4 regions of the Sphingobacterium sp. BS-2 genome follow, and region 3 is predicted to be linked to each of the others. Evidence: riboswitches for the same ligand, from Rfam matches in the RefSeq annotation. Region 3 holds a riboswitch; each other region holds the start of a gene.
The links. A riboswitch is a leader RNA that binds a small molecule or an ion and turns the genes downstream of it on or off. The one in region 3 is predicted to bind thiamine pyrophosphate.
Positions count from the first base shown of each region.

Region 1: it holds a riboswitch for thiamine pyrophosphate, as region 3 does, so the genes downstream of both, thiS (sulfur carrier protein ThiS) here and pnuC (nicotinamide riboside transporter PnuC) in region 3, are expected to answer to the same signal.
Region 2: it holds a riboswitch for thiamine pyrophosphate, as region 3 does, so the genes downstream of both, thiM (hydroxyethylthiazole kinase) here and pnuC (nicotinamide riboside transporter PnuC) in region 3, are expected to answer to the same signal.
Region 4: it holds a riboswitch for thiamine pyrophosphate, as region 3 does, so the genes downstream of both, ACK2WI_RS16605 (TonB-dependent receptor plug domain-containing protein) here and pnuC (nicotinamide riboside transporter PnuC) in region 3, are expected to answer to the same signal.

Region 1 covers NZ_JBIXGO010000017.1:259,056-262,173, forward strand. The annotation lists gene thiC (phosphomethylpyrimidine synthase ThiC) at 1-1,577, opposite strand, end outside; gene thiS (sulfur carrier protein ThiS) at 1,597-1,803, opposite strand; TPP riboswitch at 1,869-1,967, opposite strand; gene ACK2WI_RS09940 (hypothetical protein) at 2,069-2,809, opposite strand; gene ACK2WI_RS09945 (EamA family transporter) at 3,029-3,118, shown strand, end outside.
Region 2 covers NZ_JBIXGO010000009.1:137,469-140,586, forward strand. The annotation lists gene ACK2WI_RS03055 (NAD-binding protein) at 1-1,286, shown strand, start outside; TPP riboswitch at 1,337-1,429, shown strand; gene thiM (hydroxyethylthiazole kinase) at 1,488-2,297, shown strand; gene thiE (thiamine phosphate synthase) at 2,281-2,913, shown strand; gene thiD (bifunctional hydroxymethylpyrimidine kinase/phosphomethylpyrimidine kinase) at 2,910-3,118, shown strand, end outside.
Region 3 covers NZ_JBIXGO010000010.1:42,963-46,080, forward strand. The annotation lists gene ACK2WI_RS03270 (acyl-CoA dehydrogenase) at 1-762, opposite strand, end outside; gene pnuC (nicotinamide riboside transporter PnuC) at 763-1,386, opposite strand; TPP riboswitch at 1,422-1,557, opposite strand; gene ACK2WI_RS03280 (malate:quinone oxidoreductase) at 1,563-3,059, opposite strand.
Region 4 covers NZ_JBIXGO010000021.1:104,995-108,112, forward strand. The annotation lists gene ACK2WI_RS16590 (polysaccharide biosynthesis C-terminal domain-containing protein) at 1-46, opposite strand, end outside; gene ACK2WI_RS16595 (acylphosphatase) at 49-330, opposite strand; gene ACK2WI_RS16600 (amidohydrolase family protein) at 366-1,529, opposite strand; TPP riboswitch at 1,697-1,827, shown strand; partial or broken gene ACK2WI_RS16605 (TonB-dependent receptor plug domain-containing protein) at 1,884-2,534, shown strand; partial or broken gene ACK2WI_RS16610 (hypothetical protein) at 2,510-2,581, shown strand; gene ACK2WI_RS16615 (TonB-dependent receptor) at 2,655-3,118, shown strand, end outside.

The DNA of each region.
Region 1 (3,118 bases), on a different contig from region 3:
CTTGCTTTGCTCAACGCATTATCCCTGTATTGGGCTCCCGGATGTCCTTTCGCTAAATCAGCAGCGTGGGCAGCAAGTTTATAGGTGATTACACCATCCTTAACGTCTTTTTTGTTAGGCAGTCCTAAATGCTCTTTCGGAGTCACATAGCACAGCATTGCGCAGCCGTACCAACCGATCATAGCAGCGCCGATGGCAGAGGTGATATGGTCATATCCTGGTGCAATATCAGTTGTGAGAGGGCCTAAAGTATAGAATGGGGCCTCATCACACTCTTCCAATTGCTTTTCCATGTTCTCTTTGATCATGTGCATAGGAACGTGTCCTGGCCCTTCGATCATGACCTGGACATCATGCTTCCAAGCTATTTTGGTGAGTTCGCCAAGGGTTTCCAGCTCTGCAAATTGAGCCGCATCATTGGCATCCGCAATAGAACCCGGTCTAAGCCCATCACCTAAAGAAAAGGCAACATCGTATTGTTTCATGATTTCGCAGATTTCCTCAAAATGCGTATACAAGAAGTTTTCCTTATGATGGTACAAGCACCATTTTGCCATGATAGAACCACCTCTAGAAACTATCCCTGTCACCCTTTTTGCCGTTAAATGGATATACCTCAACAAAACACCTGCATGGATGGTAAAGTAAGATACCCCTTGTTCAGCCTGTTCAATCAACGTATCTTTAAAAATCTCCCAAGTCAAATCCTCAGGAACTCCCTTTACCTTTTCCAAAGCCTGGTATATCGGCACCGTTCCGATTGGAACAGGAGAATTTCTAATTATCCACTCGCGGGTTTCATGTATGTTCTTACCAGTCGAAAGGTCCATGATGGTGTCAGCACCCCAACGGCATGCCCAAACTGCTTTTTCAACTTCCTCCTCAATACTTGAACTGACAGCACTATTACCGATGTTAGCATTGATCTTCACTAAGAAGTTTCGCCCAATGATCATTGGCTCACTTTCAGGATGGTTGATGTTATTGGGGATAATGGCCCTTCCTGCGGCTATTTCATCCCGTACAAACTCTGGCGTAATTAATTTCGGCGTATTGGCACCAAAACTTTCGCCTTTATGTTGATCAGCCATTCCTTTTGTAGCGGCCTGCAATTGTTCTATTCTTTGATTCTCGCGAATGGCAACATATTCCATTTCCGCTGTGATGATCCCTTTTTTAGCATAGTGTAACTGGGTTACATTTTGTCCTACAGCAGCTCTTTTGGGTCTATGGTTGTAAGCGAAGCGCAAATCATCTAAACTCGAGTCATGTAATCTTTTCTGTCCATACGCTGAACTGATGCCCTCTAAAATTTCGACATCATTTCTATCTAGAATCCACTGATCCCTGATCCTTTCCAATCCTTTTCGGATATCGATTTCACAGCTCACATCCGTATAAGGACCCGAAGTATCATAGATCGTAACTGCTGGATTTATTTCCAAACCACCATTGCTCAATTTAGTTGGGCTTAGGGAAATTTCCCGCATCGCAACTTGGATGGGATGAAGGTTTCCTGGAATAAATACCTTTTTGGAATTTGGAAAAGGATGGGTCGTAATCTTTTGCTCTGTCATGTCTTCAAAAATTTAAGGGTTATCCGCCTTGAGTTGCGGTTATGATTAGGATAGAATCGTTATCAGTCAATAAGGTATCAGCCCAATTGTTCCTTGGGATGACTTGGTAGTTTAGCGCAATAGCAACACCTTTGGTCTTGCCTTTCAGCTCCAATTCCATTAATTCCTCCAAGCTCAAAGGAGACTTCTTGTACTGTTTCGTCTGATTATTGATAATAAGTAGCATTCCTGAATTATTATTTAAGCATTAATGCTTTAGGAATATCTACTCTAAGTGCAGGACGCACCCATGAATGATATTTTACTTTTCCCTACGCTAGTATGATCTAGATCAGGTTGTAAGGGTAAAATCTCAGCCTGCATTTAACGCAGACACCCCTAAAGCATTGGCAAGTTAGCTAAACGAGTTAACTAAAAGAAATTATTTGTGATTTTTATATAAATATGCATTTGAATCTTTACCGAAAAGAAACTCCGTCTAAAGCCCTAAACTACTTTAGAATCAATCTTTCAGCATCATTCTTTTCCTTAAATTCTTTGTAATATTTTTTGACATACACATGCAAGTCATACGTGGTCCAATATTGGGCGACCTCAAAGTCGGGACGGTATGCGACCATAAAGAGCTCTAGCTCTTCATCTTCCATGGGAATGATATCGCTGATGGTTGCCTTATTGAAGATCTGGTCAACCTCCATATTATGGATCTCCTGCTGCATAAACTCCTCAAATCTTCTGGCATTCCGGCCTGCTTTGCTGAATTTTTCATAGAAATAAGTAATGGTAGGCATACCAAAAGGCAAGAGCAGCTGCCAAGGAGGGTTCCCTGAATAGTATAAACCACCTTTTACATTGAGATCATTTTTCATGCTTTGCAGCTCTTTCAGCTTTGCTGCCTTTGTGTTCCCCATAACCACGACCTCATCAATCACAATGGCTTTTTTCTGCAGAAAAACATTTTCTTCAAGCTCTTCCGCCAAGATGCTGAACCGGTTCCAGTGGGGATGTACAAAGGTAATGCTATCAGAAGGGCGAGCATCAATTCCAAAAGAACCATCAAAATCCGAACGTAGCATCTGTTTGGTTCTTTGATTCATGACATCCACATTCTTGATCAGCAAAGTACTGTCGCTCGAATAGATAGTTCCGGTATATCTCTTTTGGGCTTGGGAAAAGGCCACCAAACTATATAGAAATAAAAGAAAGGAGATAATAATCGGTTTTAATGCCATTGCTTTGTGATTAAGCGTTCATTTTCTTTAGATGAAAATAAATCATCCAGTCTAATTTACTAAATCTAAAAGCTTTGTGTCGTAGCGATAACTATATTTAACATTTTGATTAAGATTATTAAATATGGAAACTCTTTAGCTAATTAATTGTCAACAATCGCCTGCTTTTTATAAAATGAAAGGCTATTTTTGGAGTCAATTTAAAAGTATCGATTGACCATGTCAGCCAAAATTCGAAATACCAATGTTGCTGTTGCTGCAGCGATATTTTCCATGATTTGTGTGCAAGGAGGAGCATCATTTGCAAAA
Region 2 (3,118 bases), on a different contig from region 3:
TTGCCATTGAAAAGGAGACGGAACATGCCGACATCAATTCTGTTAAAAAACAAGGCCATCTCGTTATTATCGGGAATGCTGAAGAAGAAAGCACCTTATTGGAAGCCGGTATCATACGTGCCTCTAGCTTGATCGTGTTCCTGGAAAACGAACAGACCGTAATTGAAATCATTGAGTCCGTCCAAGATATCTACGACAAATCAAAATGTCAGAACAATTTACTCTGTTTCCTACATATCAGTAGTCCCCGGTTAATTGACTTAGTCAAAAACACTGGAATCCACTTAGATAACAACCAAATCCAACTTCGGTTCTTCAATATCCACAAGATGTTGGCTAGACAGTTTTTCTCGCAATTCCCAATAGATCTGCAGCGATCTGGAAAGAAACTTTCCGACATCAATAAAATAGTATTTTTAGGTTATGGGGATTTTGCAAAAGCAATGTTAATCCAAGCCATGCGGATTTTCCATATTTCTGTTGAAAACGATCTTAAAATAGCTGTTTATTCCGAGCAAGCTGAAAAAGACAGGAATTACTTCAAGGAGCAATATCCTAAAGCCAATAAGATATTCCCTATTGAATTCCACAATTTTCAAGGCACCTACAATGAATTGGTAGCAAGGGAAGACCTGTTGGAAAAAGGCGATGAAACCTTGTTTATTACTGCATTTGATCAAGATCAGACCAACCTCAACACAGCGCTTGAGCTATTGGACAAAACCCAGAACAGTAATTTTCCAATTTACGTGCTCAATGCTGAAGGCAAAGGACTGCGGAAATTAATCCGATATTCGGAAGAAAGCGATAGGATTAAATTCTTTGGACAGATGGAAGACATCTGTAACCTAGAATTCATTACCGGGAATAAGCAGGATAAACTGGCACAAGCCATCCATGATGATTACCGAAAACTGCTTTCAGGGGCTAGTTCCGAAAGTGCTAAATATACCTCTGATTGGCTTACTTTGAGTGAAGATGCAAAAGATGCCAGTCGCGCACAAGCTGACCATATCCCCTATAAGTTTTTATTGACCCATAAGGATTGGCCAGCAAGCAATCCAGATCAACTAAATTTTAGTGATGATGAAGTGGAAACCTTAGCCATTATCGAGCATAACCGCTGGATGGCGCACCGTTATATTAATGGTTGGGATTATGGGGAAGTCCGAAATGATGGGCAGAAACTCCACCCTTCCCTTATCCCTTGGGAGGTACTCAGTGAGAGTGAAAAACAGAAAGATCGCGATACCATCTTAAGAATAAAGATACTTTTGAACGAATAAAAAAGCTATAGCCCAAGAATTTGTCTTTGCAGATTGTTTGGGCTATATTTGATTGGCTTTAGGGGTATTCTGATAAGAATTGAGATAGACCCTTTGAACCTGATACGGTTAAAACCGTCGTAGGGAAAAGCATAATTGCTTGGCAAACCTAATTGCCTTTTCCCTTCCCTTTAGCCGTTATTGTTTTTAATTTTTCAAATAATGGAAAACGACATTTATCATTTATTGACTCAAGTCCGAGAAAAATCTCCACTAGTTCAAAACATTACAAATTTTGTGGTCATGAACAATACCGCAAACGCGCTATTGGCACTTGGTGCATCCCCTATCATGGTCCATGCAGAAGAGGAACTGGAGGAAGTCCTGAGTTTCTGCAATTCCTTGGTCATCAACATCGGTACGCTCAGCAAGCCTTGGGCAGACAATATGATCTTGGCAGCTCAACTAGCCAATAAGCTAGGCAAACCTTGGGTACTGGATCCCGTAGGCGCAGGTATCTCTTCACTACGAAATGAAACCCTACAGGCCCTTATGTTATTAAAACCAACTGTCATTCGTGGCAATGCCTCTGAAATCATCGCGCTCCAAAACTTCAACCGTAAAAGTGTTAAAGGTGTGGACAGCACCCATTCAAGCAGCTATGCCCTAGAAGCAGGGAAATTACTGCAAAAGGAAACTGGCTCCATCATTTGCATCTCTGGTGCTACAGATTATGTTATTTCCGAGAATGAGATCACTGAAATCAAAAACGGAACCTCTGTAATGACCAAAGTGACTGGAATGGGCTGTACAGCTTCTGCCATTACTGGGGCATTTATTGGCTTAGCGAAGCACCCCTACCAAGAAGCTGTAGCCGGGGTGGCTATCACAAGTCTTGCCGGCGAATTGGCCGCCAAAATCTCGAAAGGGCCAGGAAGTCTACAACTTAATTTTTATGATATCCTATTCAATCTCGCTAAAGAACAGATCTTGGGTAATCTAAAAATAAAAAGATATGCCAATCCATCCTGATTTCCCCTACCCCCTCTATTTGGTGATTTCAGAAAAAGATTGTGTTAACATGGATTGGCTACAAGTAGCTGAAGAAGCCATATTAGGCGGTGTGGATATCATTCAATTACGTGAAAAGAACCTCTCCCATGCAGCTTACCTAAAAAAGGCCAGGGCATTGAAGAAAATTACAGATCACTATCAAGTTCCATTGATCATCAATGATGCTCAAGACATTGCAGTTGAAATCCAAGCATGGGGAGTCCATGTCGGGCTCTCTGACACACAACCTTTAGCCATTGTCGAAAAATATGGGAATCAACTGAAAATCGGTTGGTCTTTGGAATACAAGAACCAACTGGAAAGCCCTCAAATGAATGCAACCCATCATTTAGGTCTGAGCCCTATTTTCAAAACAGCTACGAAGACCAATACGGTAACCACTTGGGGATTTGAAGGAATCAAGGAAATAAAAGGCTTGACCGACAAACCACTGATCGCCATTGGTGGAATGAACCCAAGCAATGCCAGACAGGCATTTGAAGCCGGAGCAGATTCTGTTGCAGTCGTGTCTGCAATTTGTAGCAGTACAGACCCTAGAAAAGCAGCAGAAGATTTGAAAGGATTATTAAAATGAAAGAAAACAAGAAATATAAAGTACCCACCGTTCTCAGTATTGCCGGATTTGATGGAAGTGGCGGAGCAGGCATCCAAGCCGATACCAAAACGATATCATCCCTAGGTTGCTATGCCATGAATGTCTTGACGGCTTTGCCGGTGCAAAACACCCAAGGCGTCAAAAACATCTTCGATATCCCTGTGGAGGCTGTAAAAGAGCAATT
Region 3 (3,118 bases):
ATTCACATCCTTTGACTTCTCGAAGTAATACTTTTCGCACAGGTCTAAAAACCGTTTAAACATCCCAACATAATTCACCAATAGGGTCAATTCTGCAAATGGCATAAAAGGAATATTGAATAGTGCCGAATCAGATTGCTTATATTTCGGATCCAGTACAAAAGCATTTTCCTTTGGTACTTTGAGGTCCTGAAAGGAAAACGAATGGCTAGCGGTACATTCCAAGCCAATGGTATCCCAATCATAATGGATCAGGACATCATCTTTTGGCACCAGAAATGAATAATATTTAGCCTGTCCAGATTTATCCTTAACCAGTTCTCCATTTTCAATGATTTCGGCATTAAAGGTGAAATGCGTTAAATGCGGAGCCCCAGTTGCATAGCTCCAAAAACCGGAAACCACATAATGATCGCCAACATCAATGGCCTTCCCTCCGACCCTTCCACTTCCGCCCAAACAGATCTTGGGATCAGACCATAGTTTCTGCGCAAATTCTGGCTGGATAAATCCAGCAAACATATTCGCTCCAGCACATAAAGTCACCGTCCAGGCCAATCCCCCATCCCAATAGGCAATCTCTTCCAATAAGTCCAAGCCTTCCGGGAATGACATCTCCAAGCCGTTTAATGATTTTGGAACCCAGAGGTTAAACCAATTGTTTTGATATGCAAGCGCTAGCTGTTCCCCGCTAAGGGTTTTATTCTTGATACCCACAGCCTGTAATTCTTTTATGATTTGGATTTGTTCTGATGTCAACATTTAAGGGTTTGTTTTTAATTCTAAATTTTGGGATTTCATAATACGCTGCCAATTCAGGAAGCCAAAAATAGCAACCACAAATAAAAAGGTAGTCAATGCAGCGAAAAGGTAGAGGTCCTTATGGATCAAAAGTGGGATGGCAAAAAAGTTACTGATATTGAGCAATATCCAATTCTCTATTTTTCTTTTTGCCAATAGCCACATTCCTGCCCAGGCAGTGGAAGTCACCCACGCATCCCAGATGGGTACATCGGAATTGGTAATGCTGCGAAGCAAAAAATAAAAGATCAAGAAACCTCCAAATACGATGCTGAGGACGGTGATCCATTCTTGCTTAGTCGCATGGGTAATAGGCTGTTCTTTCGCAGTCTTATTGCTAACCCAAAACCACCAACCATAAATACTCATGACCAAGTAATAGATTTGCAAGGCGATTTCAGCATAAAGTCCAGCATTGTACAGTACCAACATACCGGTAGTAATCCCTAAAATCCCAAATAGATAGTTGGATACTTTATTGTTCTTGGACAATAAGACTTGAATGATTCCACAGATTACAGAAAACCTTTCCAACCAGGAAGCCTGCTGCAATGTTTGAATGATGTTATTAAAGATTTCCTCCAATTTCGCTGAATGGTAAAAGCACTTATGGAGATAAGGGAAAGGATTTTTATTATTCCTACGCCAGCATTACCTGGATCAGGTTCATTCTGAATAAAATCAGAATTGGGTATCATCTCAGCCTAAAATATGTCCCGTTTGCAACGGGACATATTAGCACCCCATAAGTATTGTAAATATTATTTATCGATCTGCAAAATAGCAGAAGTACGATTTCTAGTTGATTGACACAGCTCGGCGTCATCATTTAATTTCTTGCCCCAAGATGGGATCATCTCACGCAATTTTTTACGGTAAGAGTCAGATTTTGCACGATCTGGGAAACATCTCTTCAACAGATTGATCATGATCGCTACTGAAGTCGATGCACCTGGTGATGCCCCCAACAAGGCAGCTATAGAACCATCTGCACTTGAAACTACCTCAGTTCCGAATTCCAAGATCCCCCCATGTTTCGGGTCTTTCTTGATAACCTGAACACGTTGCCCTGCTTTTTCGATTTCCCAATCTTCTAATTTAGCGGTAGGCATAAATTGTTTCAAGGAATCTAATTTGTCCTGAGGTTTCTTCATTACCTCGGTGATCAAATATTTAGTCAATGGTAAGTTATCCAAACCTGCCGATAGCATCGGACCGATATTCGAAAGTTTAATCGAGGCTGGTAGGTCGAAATAAGATCCTTTTTTCAAGAATTTAGTTGAAAAACCTGCATAAGGACCAAACAACAAAGCTTGTTTTCCATCGATATAACGGGTATCCAAATGGGGAACCGACATCGGAGGCGCTCCTACTGACGCTTTACCATAAACCTTAGCATGGTGTTGTTTAATGATCTCTTCATTATTACATCTCAACCATTGTCCACCCACTGGGAAACCACCATAGCCTTTCGCTTCAGGGATTCCTGATTTCTCTAACAATAATAAAGAGTGGCCACCTGCACCGATGAAAACAAACTTCGCCAAGATTTCTCTTTTCTTGCCTGTTTTCAAATCTTTAACTTCTACTTCCCATCTGCCATCATCTTCACGGTCAATATCTTTAACTTCTTGGTTCAAGGACAACTTGATGTTATCTTTCCCATCCAAGTAGGTAATCAAATCTCTGGTAAGAGCACCGAAGTTCACATCAGTACCGATATCCATCTTTGTAGCAGCAATAGCCTCATCAGCTGATCTGCCTTCCATCATCAAGGGAACCCATTCCTTCAACAATGCTTTATCCTCGGTATACTCCATACCTTTGAATAAATTTTGTTTGGTCATGGTCTCAAATCTGGTTTTCAAGAATTGCACATCTTTATCGCCGAATACTGCCGACATATGCGAAACACGACGGATAAAGTGATTAGGATTCTTGATAATATTCTTTTCTACTAGGTAAGACCAAAACTGCTTAGAAATCTCATATTGTTCGGCAATACTGATTGCCTTATCAATTTTCACACTTCCATCAGGCTGCTCTGGTGTATAGTTTAGTTCACAAAGTGCTGAGTGACCTGTACCGGCATTATTCCACGCATCTGAACTCTCTGCAGCAACAACATCCAAACGCTCGATTATCTCTATATTAATATCTGGACTTAGCTCATTAATTAACGTACCTAACGTCGCGCTCATGATACCTCCACCAATCAGAACGACGTCAACTTCCGTTTTTTTTGTTTTCTTACCCATGGTTTTTAAATGAAATACAAAATTAATATTCGCTTTATATTATAGCGAATAAATTTGTC
Region 4 (3,118 bases), on a different contig from region 3:
GACCATAAATCATCGTATCGCTGACAAATTTCTTAACTACCGACACGCTTATATGGTTTTCTTAAGGACTTCAAAATTGCGGAACCCTTTGATCACATCAGATTCTTGATAATCCACTTGGGATACTTCGGCATGTTCAGGACCCTCTTGGCAAAAGTCCAATAAAGACTCTAGGGCGAATCTATCGCCCTCAGCTTCTATATATACAGATCCATCCGGTTCGTTCTTCACAAAACCCTTTACCTTCAATTGATCAGCAACAGCTTTTGTAGAAGCCCTGAAAAAGACTCCTTGAACTTTACCTTGAACCTTAATATTCCAATGTTTCATGAATACAAAGGTATAAGAAGAAATAGAATTAGAAACTATCTAATTCTTCTTACCTTAACTTTTGGATTAAGTTTGAAGGTATCCATCCCTTCCAATAGTACCAAACCTGGCTTCTTCCCAACTTCCAAAGACCCTAATTCGCTTTCTAAGTTCAATGCTTTTGCACCGTTCAAAGTAGCCCATTTGATGGTCTCATTGAAATCCAAATCTGGGAACTCTTTGTGGATTACCTTTAATTCCTCCAGAATATCCAAGGTATCATTCGATGCCAAACTGTCGGTACCAATAACGATGTCATGGCCACCCAATAAGAAATTGTCGATTTTTGGAATTCTATCCTCGATATATAGGTTGGCTTTTGGACAGAAACAGAAATAAACAGATCTCCCCATTCTATCCACAAAGTCCAAATCCTTAATGGAGGTATAGGTATTGTGTACCAAAATCAATTTGTTCTTACTCGGAATATAAGGAAGAAATGATTGCAGGGAGTTTCTAGCTTGAGCTCTAAAATCTTCCAAAACCATGTCCATCTTTTTGAAAAACTCCAAGAATTCACCTTTTTTATAGCGGAAAAGCTTGTTCTCTTCATCACTTTCCTGATTATGGATACTGATGATATTATCTTCGCTGATAGCCTTCTTCAAGGTCTTAAACAAGAACTTGGATCCGGAATAAGGGGCGTGAGGGGTAATTGAGGAATGTTTATAATCAAAATGGAATTCAATTTCCTTAGCATTATCGATTCTAGTAACGACCTCCTCTTTATTGGTTGCCATTACTTCTACGAATGTATGGTATTTGATAGGACTGTTCTCCTTGATCTTAGCGGTCACTGCGGAGTTGACGTGGTCACCAACAGCTTGGATGCCGTTATCATACATCATCTTGTCAGCTTCTTCCATTGCAGCTTCTAATTTACTCTCATGGTTACCGCGTTCATTGATTACAGCAGAAAGAAATGAAGGTAATCCTGTACTCCTCGGCACAACACCTAATAAATGGGAAAGTTCCAAATGGCAATGAGCATTTACAAATCCAGGAATTAAAGCTCCTTTGAATTGTTCCACTAAATTTTCATCTATTTCACCTGGATTGAAAACACCTTTCACAATCCCTTGATCATCCATCGCGACAACCCCCCTTTTAATAGCAGGACCGGCAACAGGAAACACAACATCAGCAGCGTAATACTTCATAAGAAATTAATAGTTCCGTTTTTTTAAAGTTAGCGTAATTTGCCCATTGATGGCAATGTTGGCAATTTACAAAAAAATATAATGAGTTTAACTAATAAAATAATAATTACGAACTTGTTACAATAATATTTAAATTTTGTTTTATTTATCCAAAAGATTAGATTTGCCGCATCGAATAGGGGTGCCTTGTTGTAAAACACAAATAAAGGCTGAGATTATACCCTGTATTTCAAGTGTTTACAAGAAATACATACCTGATCTGGATAATGCCAGCGTAGGGAAAGGGCGGTTAAATAGAACTTGTTGTGACCCCTTACAGCAAGAAAGTTTAACTCTTTAAAACATTTTTTTATTATGTTTAACAAGCTTTGGGCAACTTTAGCCTTATGTTTGCTAGTACTTGCGAGCTATGCGCAGCAAAACTTAACTGTTAGGGTTTTAGACAAATCTGGAGCACCTGCAGACGCCGCAACCGTGTCCATCGACGGACAATCTAAATCAACCAATAAAGACGGAATTGTCGTTTTTGGCAATCTAAGCAAAGGTCTCCATGACTTAAAAATTTCTTTTATTGGTTATAAATCCGAAATTTTAAGAATAAATCCAGAAAATCAAGCTAATTTTTCCATTCAATTAAAAGACAGGGTCTATGAATTCGAAGAAGTTTATGTAACTGCAACTCGTGCAAAAGAAAACTCTGCGACCACTTTCAAAACCATCAGCAAGGAAGAAATCAAGAAAAACAACCTTGGCCAGGACATTCCTTACCTCCTTGACCAGACGCCCGGAGTGGTGATTGGATCCGATGCAGGAGCAGGAATTGGTTATACGAACATGACCATCCGAGGATCCGATAACGAACGTATCAATGTCACCTTGAATGGCATCCCCCTGAATAACCCAGAAAGCATGGGTTCTTTCTTTGTAAACCTTCCTGACTTTGCTTCTAGCACAGAAAGTATACAGATCCAACGGGGTATCGGTACTTCTACCAATGGACCAGCTGCTTTTGGTGCTTCATTAAACTTCCAGACGGATGCCCTAGAGACTAAGCCTTACCTAGAGTTCAATAACTCGTTCGGCTCTTATAACTCTTGGAAAAATACCTTGAAAGCAGGGTCTGGATTGATCAACAATAAATTCGCTTTCAACGCCAGGTTATCCAGGATTTCTTCTGATGGCTATGTTGATAGAGCTTCATCGAATTTAAAGTCTTTTTATGTAGATGCAGGCATGTATACCGATAAGCATACCCTCAAAGCGACTGTGTTCTCAGGTAAGGAAAAAACTTACCAAGCCTGGTATGGCCTTACAGAACCATTGTTCACAGGAAACAAAGAAAGAATCGAAGAATACGCCGATAACCTTTGGTTGTTCGATGCAGAGCGAGAAAGGTTCTTAAACGGTGACCGTAAATACAATTACTACACTTACGATAACCAGACGGACAACTATACGCAAACACATGCTCACTTGAACTATTCCTACCGTCCTTCAGAAAAAATGACCTTTAATACTGCCCTTCACTATACCCGCGGTGCTGGTTATTATGAAGAATTCAGGCCGTTGGACGGATTAGATCATTATGG